2 regions of the Streptomyces sp. P17 genome follow, and region 1 is predicted to be linked to the other one. Evidence: riboswitches for the same ligand, from Rfam matches in the RefSeq annotation. Region 1 holds a riboswitch; the other holds the start of a gene.

Region 1 (3,732 bases):
CGGCACCGTCGCGGGCCGCGCCGACGAACTGTGCCGCTACGCCGTCCTGTTCGGTGACCCGCAGCTCGCCCTCACCGCCGTGAAGCGGGTGCTGGAGGTGACGGCCGAGGAGGTCCAGGAGGTCGCCAAGGCCCGCCTGCGCCCCGACAACCGCGCGGTGCTCGTCTACGAGCCGACCGTCCCCACGGAGACCGTCGAGGAGCCCACCGAAGACCTGGAGTCCGCGGCCACCGTGGAAGCCACCGACGACAACGAGGAGGCGGCCAAGTGACCGAGCTCGCCACGATGGAGTTCCACCCCCAGCCGCAGGCGGGCGAGCCGAAGGTCTGGGCCTTCCCTGCACCCACGCGCGGGACCCTCGACAACGGTCTGGCGGTCTTGCGCTGCCACCGCCCCGGCCAGCAGGTCGTGGCGGTCGAGGTGCTCCTGGACGCCCCCCTGGAGGCCGAGCCGGCCGGCCTCGACGGCGTCGCCACGATCATGGCGCGTGCCTTCTCCGAGGGCACCGACAAGCACACCGCCGAGGAGTTCGCCGCCGAGCTGGAACGCTGCGGCGCCACCCTCGACGCGCACGCCGACCACCCCGGCGTACGCCTCTCCCTCGAAGTGCCGGTCTCCCGCCTGTCCAAGGCGCTCGGACTGCTCGCCGACGCGCTGAGGGCGCCCGCCTTCGCCGACAGCGAGGTCGAACGGCTGGTGCGCAACCGCCTTGACGAGATCCCGCACGAGCTGGCCAACCCCTCCCGGCGCGCTGCCAAGGAGCTGTCCAAGCAGCTCTTCCCGGCCACCGTGCGCATGTCGCGCCCGCGCCAGGGCACCGAGGAGACGGTCGCGGCCATCGACTCCGGGGCCGTACGCGCCTTCTACGAGCGGCACGTCCGCCCCGCCACGGCCACCGCCGTGGTGGTCGGCGACCTCACCGGCACCGACCTCGACGCGCTCCTCGCCGACACCCTCGGCTCCTGGACCGGCTCCTCGGCCGAGCCGCGGCCCGTACCCCCGGTCACCGCCGACGACACCGGCCGCGTCGTCATCGTGGACCGCCCCGGAGCCGTCCAGACGCAGCTGCTGATCGGCCGCGTCGGCCCCGACCGGCACGACCGCGTGTGGCCGGCCCAGGTCCTCGGCACGTACTGCCTCGGCGGCACCCTCACCTCCCGCCTGGACCGCGTCCTGCGTGAGGAGAAGGGCTACACCTACGGCGTGCGCTCCTTCGGGCAGGTCCTGCGCTCCGCCCCCGACGGCACCGGCGCCGCGATGCTCGCCATCAGCGGCTCCGTCGACACCCCCAACACCGGTCCCGCCCTGCAGGACCTGTGGACCGTGCTGCGCACCCTCGCCGAGGGCGGGCTCACCGACGCCGAGCGGGACGTCGCCGTACAGAACCTCGTCGGGGTGGCGCCGCTGAAGTACGAGACGGCCGCCGCCGTGGCGAGCACCCTGGCCGACCAGGTCGAGCAGCACCTGCCGGACGACTACCAGGCCACGCTGTACCGCCAGCTCGCCGCGACCGGCACCGTGGAGGCCACCGCGGCCGTCGTGAGCGCCTTCCCGGTGGACCGTCTGGTGACCGTGCTGGTCGGTGACGCGGCGCAGATCAAGGAGCCCGTCGAGGCCCTCGGCATCGGTGAAGTCACCGTTGTGACAGCCGAGTAGACACACCCTCGGACGTGAACGCGCGATCACGCGCGTGTGGGGCCCTGGTGACGGAAGCGTCACCAGGGCCCCCTTATGTCCGAATTGAGGGAGAGGTTGCCTGTCTGACCTGTGGCATGCGCTACAAAAGCCGTGATCCGTTTGGGGATTGAAAGTTGCCCCGTTTAGCGTCGTGCGGGCTGTCCGTCAGGCAGTGCGCCGCATCCGCGGCACCGGACAGTCATCGCCGAGTCCCCGTACGGCGCGAGCCAGGGGAGCCGGGGACCCACCGCAGTCCCTGGGGTGAATCGGACGCCCGCGCGTGAGCGAGGGGGTCCGTAGGAGACCTTCCTGCTCCGAACCCGTCAGCTAACCCGGTAGGCGAGAGGGAAGGAAAGGACCACCCACTTCATGGCGTTCACGCGCGCCACCGGGAAGCACCGTCGTCCCAGCAGGATGCAGCGCACCACCGCCCGCGCGGCGGGCGTCGCGGCACTCACCACCACCGGCGTCATCGGAACCCTGTCGAGCCCCGCGCTCGCCGCGGACATCTCCGCCGAGCAGACCGCTCTCACCCCCGTCATCACCATCGGCGACTCGGTCGCCGCGCAGATCGACGCCCAGGCCGCCGCCCAGCAGCAGGCGGCCGACGAGGCCGAGGCGAAGCAGAAGGCCGAGGAGGCCGCGCGCAAGAAGGCCGCCGAGGCGGCCAAGAAGGCGCGCGAGGCCAAGGAGCGCGCCGCCCGCGAGGCCGAGCGCAAGCGCCTGAACACCTTCGTCTCCCCGGTCTCCGGCTCCTACGTGTCGACCAGTTACAAGGCCGGCGGCGCCCTCTGGTCCTCCGGCAGCCACACCGGCGCCGACTTCCACGCCTCCAGCGGCACCTCCGTCCGCTCGGTCGGCATGGGCACCGTCGTCGAGGCCGGCTGGGGCGGGGCGTACGGCAACCAGATCGTCATCAAGATGCACGACGGCACGTACACCCAGTACGCCCACCTCTCGTCCATCGGCGTCTCGGTGGGCCAGAGCGTCACCCCGGGCCAGCAGATAGGCCTCTCCGGCGCCACCGGCAACGTCACCGGGCCCCATCTGCACTTGGAGGCCCGTACGACCGCGGAGTACGGCTCGGACCTCGACCCCGTCGCCTACCTCCGCTCGCGCGGCGTGAACGTCTGACGACACCCGCCACCGCTTCCCGGGACCCCGGCTCGCCGAGCCGGGGTTTTCGGCGTTTGTGAGCCCTCGCTGTCCAAAAAATATCCATGGATTCCGGCCCGCCATCGGAAATTCCGGCTCACTGCAATAGAGTCACTGAACACACGTCAGTCATCGACGTTTCACGGGGATTAAAGCGGAGGTCGGTCATGCGTATTCCGGCGCATTCGGTATGCACGGCGATCCGGGACGACATCGTCGCCGGTGTCTACGAGCGCGGCAGCCGACTCACCGAGGAACTGCTGGCGCGCCGCTACGGCGTCTCGCGCGTCCCCGTCCGGGAGGCCCTGCGCACGCTGGAGGCGGAGGGCTTCGTGGTGACCCGGCGGCACGCGGGCGCGTGCGTCGCGGAACCCACCGAGCAGGAGGCCTCCGACCTGCTGGAGATGCGCTCGCTGCTGGAGCCGCTCGGCGCCGCGCGGGCCGCCCAGCGGCGCACCGAGGCGCATCTGAAGGTGCTGCGCGGCCTGGTGAGGCTCGGTCAGGAGCGGGCCAGAAGGGGCAACAGCGAGGATCTGCGCTCCCTGGGCGGCTGGTTCCACGAGACGCTCGCCCAGGCCTCCGGCAGCCCCGCCCTGACCTCGATGCTGACCCAGTTGCGGCACAAGATCGCCTGGATGTACGCGGTGGAGGCGCCGGCCAGTCCCGCGGAGACCTGGGCGGAGCACGGCGCGATCGTGGACGCGGTGGCGCGCGGGGACAGCGAGCGCGCGCGGGCGATCACCGCCGTGCACACAGAGCGCTCCAGCGGTACGCACAGGCTGCGGTTCCCTTCCGGCGGGGAGCGTGTGAGGAATTCGCAACATCCCGTAAACATGTCTGGCCTGCGGCATTAACATGCGCGCCGTATACAAAGAGGGTGTAATTTCCGGGGGATTATTT
Region 2 (3,732 bases), on a different contig from region 1:
ATCTGTCCGGGGTGCACATTCCGCTCGGCGAGCAGATAGGCGATGCGATGGGTGAGCACGCGCGTCTTGCCGGAGCCGGCGCCGGCCACGATGAGCAGCGGGGCGCCGGAGTGCACGACGGCCGCGCGCTGGTTCTCGTTCAGCCCCTCGATGAGCGCGGCCGCGTCGATGGCCGGGCGCGGGGCGCCGTCGCGGTAGTAGGCGTCCCGGTCCGGCGGCACGTCGAACCTCCCACCGAACAGATCGTCCGGAACCGGCTCCGGAGTGTGATCGTCCTCGGGCGGCGGCGGGGCTTCTTCCTCGTGCCCACGAGGGGTCTGGAGGTCCGCCAGGAAGCTGTCGTCAAAGAGGCTGCTCATCGCTCTCCGAGTCTAGGGCTCCCCACTGACACCCCGCCGCCGCCCTTGGGAACATCGCCCGAATCAGAAGCCGAGGATCTTCCAGACCTGCCCGCCGGGTGTCTTCTCGCCCTCCATGACGGTGCCGTCACGGTCCGCGACCGCCCAGGCCGAGACATAGACCTTTCCGTCGCACGGGTCGACGGTCACGCCCGCCGGGAACGGGACCTTGACATCCGTCCGCTTGCCGCCGGAGACCTTGGTCACGACGCCGTTGAACAGCTGGCTGACGTACAGATCGCCGCTGCCGTTGACGGCGGCCGCTGATCGGGCCGAAGCCGGACTTCCAGCCGAGGATCTTTCCGGCCCAGGGGTCGACGCGCCACACGCGCGCGGTGGGCTTCTCGGTGAGGCCGTTCAGCTCGCCGACGTAGAGCTTGCCGTCGGGGCCGAGGCGAGGGACGTGGGGACGGACTCGCGGCCGTTGTGGTCCGGGAAGACGGTGAAGGGGCGAGCCTTGCCGGACCCGGAGATCTCGACCAGGTCGTTCCCGGCCGCGTCCGCGACGGTCTTCCGCCCGTCGGGCAGGGCGAGGACGGCGTACGGGTTGGACTCCAGGTTCGCCTTGTGCGGGTTGTACCTCAGTTCCACGGCGGAGACGTCGGCGGCGATCCCGGCCTTGCCGTGACCGATGCGCAGCAGCTTGCCGAGGGTGTTCCAGGGCTTCTTCGTGGGCACCCCGGCCTCCGGCGGGACGAAGGTCTCCACGGCCCACACCTCGCCGTACAGGGCGGAGACACCGTCGACGCCGGTGGCGAAGCCGCCGTCCGGGGCGGCGCCCGAGGGCAGCCCCTTCACCACCCTGTGGTGCTTCCACGCACCCCCGTCCCAGTAGATCTTGGTGACGGCGGAGGTGAGACCGATACAGGTCTCGCCCTCAGGCCCCTCCCCGATGCACTTCTTGCCGCCCCGGCCGGCCTCGGCGACGTACAGCCGCCCCTGGTCGTAAGAGAGCTGGCGCGGATTGTCGAGTCCGCTCGCGATCACGCGGACGACCGGGCGGCTTTCCCCTCCCCCGCTCGCGCCCCGGCGGGCGCGATGCCCGCGGTGGCGGCGAGCGCGACGCCGGTGGCGACGACGAGTGACTTGCGCTTCCTCATGCCCGTCACCCCTACTCACCCACCGCGGCTCACACGACCACGGCCGGCTGGAAGCTAGCGCCCGGAAGCGGGCGGACGACGTCACTCCGGAGAAAATACGTACAAGTCGGCGCAGATCCGTCCGGATTGACCACGCCCAACGACGCCCTGACCTAAGGTCACGAAAATGTATCGGGCATATCACCCATCAACCTTCACAGGGGCCACACGAGTTGGCTACCGTGCCGGGCAGGCCGTACGACCCCCACCGGCGAACCTCGCCGGGCCGCGCGGCCTCCGCCGAGTCCGCTGCCCGCCCACGGCAGCCGGAGCCGGGGACCCACCGAACTTGGGGTGAATCGACCCGACTCCCTTACGGGAAAAGGTCGTAGGGCAACCCTTCCTAACCACCCGCCCGAACCCGACAGCTAACTCGGTAGGCGGACCATGGGAAGGAGTCGCCTCCCTTGGCGTCGCACCGCAAGTCGCCTCCGGCGGGTACGCGCGTAGCAGGCATACGGACCCCCGCCCTTGCCACGGCCGCCCTCACCTCCGTGGCCCTGCTGTCCCAGACGGCCAACGCCGGCCCGGCCACGGACGACAAGCCGAGCCTCGAAGAGGTCGAGAAGAAGGTCGACGACCTCTACCGCCAGGCGGAGACGGCGACCGAGAAGTACAACGCCGCCAAGGAGAAGACCACCAAGCAGCGCGAGCAGGCCGACACCCTCCTCGACGGCGTCGCCAAGCGCACCCAGAAGCTCAACGACGCGCGGGAGGAACTCGGTTCCCTCGCCGCCGCGCAGTACCGGACCGGCGCCTCCGCTCCCGGCACCGCGACGTTCCTGCTGGCCGACTCCCCGCGAGACTACTTCGACCAGACCCAGCTGATGAGCCGGATGACCGGCCGTCAGAAGGAAGCGGTCGACGACTACATCACGCAGCAGTCGGCGACGATGAAGAAGCGCACGGAGGCCACCGAGAGCCTCCAGACGCTGAACGAGTCGCAGAGCGATCTGAAGACCGCCAAGTCCACGGTCCAGAAGAAGCTCGCCGACGCGCGGGAGCTGCTGTCGCAGCTGACGGCGGAGGAGAAGGCGCGGCTCGCCGAGACCGAGCGCAAGCGCCAGGAGGAAGCCGCGCGCAAGACGGCCCAACTGGCCCAGCAGCAGGCGGAGGAGGAACAGCGCCGCCAGGAGGCCGCGGAGGCGGCGGCCCAGCAGCAGGAGAACACCTCTTCCGGTTCCGCAGAGACCTCCACCGGCAGCACGGAGTCCGAGTCCGCCGCCGACTCCACCTACGCCGCGAAGGCCGAGAAGGCGATCGCCTTCGCGCGCGCGCAGATCGGCAAGCCGTACGTCTGGGGCGCCACGGGACCCGACTCCTACGACTGCTCCGGCCTCACCCAGGCCGCCTGGAACGCCGCCGGCATCTCCCTCCCCCGCACCACCTACGACCAGGTCAACGTCGGGACCACGGTCCCCGTCTCCAGCGCCCGGCCCGGCGACCTCGTCTTCTTCTACGACGACGTCACCCACGTCGGCATCTACATAGGCAACGGCATGATGATCCACGCCCCGAAGCCCGGCGCCTACGTCCGCGAGGAGTCGATCTTCTACGACGGCGAGGGCTCGATCCACAGCGTGGTACGGCCGGCCTGAGGCGACGCGGCGCGCGCGGGGGTGATTCGGTGCCCCGTTTCCACACCCACGCGCGCGTGCCCCCTCGTAACCCGGGCCGCGCTCCTTAGCATCGGCGCATGTCCGGCACCTCTGCGCTTCGCTCACTTCGCGCCTGGTGGGCGCTGCGTCCTCCGGCGGCCGGGGCCGCGGTGATGGCGACCGGCATTGTGTCGGTCGGCCTGCACCTCACCGGATACGAGGTCCTGTCCCTTATCGCCCTGACCATCGCCTGCCTGGCATGGCTGGGACTCGCGGCGGACTTCGTCGTACGGCTGCTGCGGCAGCCGGAGCGCTGGCGCAAGGAGGCCGGCACCTCCGCCGCGCTCACCGCCGTCGCCGCGACGACCGTGCTCGGCACCCGCTTCTCCGCCGAGGACTGGCAGCCCCTGGCGGCGGCCCTGCTGGCGCTGGCCGCCCTGCTGTGGCCGGGCCTGCTCCACACCGTCGTGCGCCACTGGCACCGCCGCATGCCCGGCGCGGTGTTCCTGGGCTGTGTGGCCACGCAGGGCCTCGCCGTGCTCGGCGCCACGCTCGCCGCGGCGGAGTCGACGGCCTGGCTCGCGCACGCGGCACTGG

The links. A riboswitch is a leader RNA that binds a small molecule or an ion and turns the genes downstream of it on or off. The one in region 1 is predicted to bind cyclic di-AMP.
Positions count from the first base shown of each region.
Region 2: another riboswitch for cyclic di-AMP. It lies ahead of RMT89_RS24740 (NlpC/P60 family protein); the one in region 1 lies ahead of RMT89_RS01645 (M23 family metallopeptidase).

Region 1 is NZ_JAVRBF010000002.1:97,227-100,958, reverse strand. Features, by position in the region: gene RMT89_RS01655 (pitrilysin family protein) at 1-271, shown strand, start outside; gene RMT89_RS01650 (pitrilysin family protein) at 268-1,656, shown strand; cyclic di-AMP (ydaO/yuaA leader) riboswitch at 1,871-2,034, shown strand; gene RMT89_RS01645 (M23 family metallopeptidase) at 2,047-2,811, shown strand; gene RMT89_RS01640 (GntR family transcriptional regulator) at 3,000-3,686, shown strand.
Region 2 is NZ_JAVRBF010000039.1:68,526-72,257, forward strand. Features, by position in the region: gene pcrA (DNA helicase PcrA) at 1-359, opposite strand, end outside; gene RMT89_RS24730 (hypothetical protein) at 423-605, opposite strand; gene RMT89_RS24735 (ScyD/ScyE family protein) at 756-1,385, opposite strand; cyclic di-AMP (ydaO/yuaA leader) riboswitch at 1,766-1,936, shown strand; gene RMT89_RS24740 (NlpC/P60 family protein) at 1,945-3,135, shown strand; gene RMT89_RS24745 (tellurite resistance/C4-dicarboxylate transporter family protein) at 3,234-3,732, shown strand, end outside.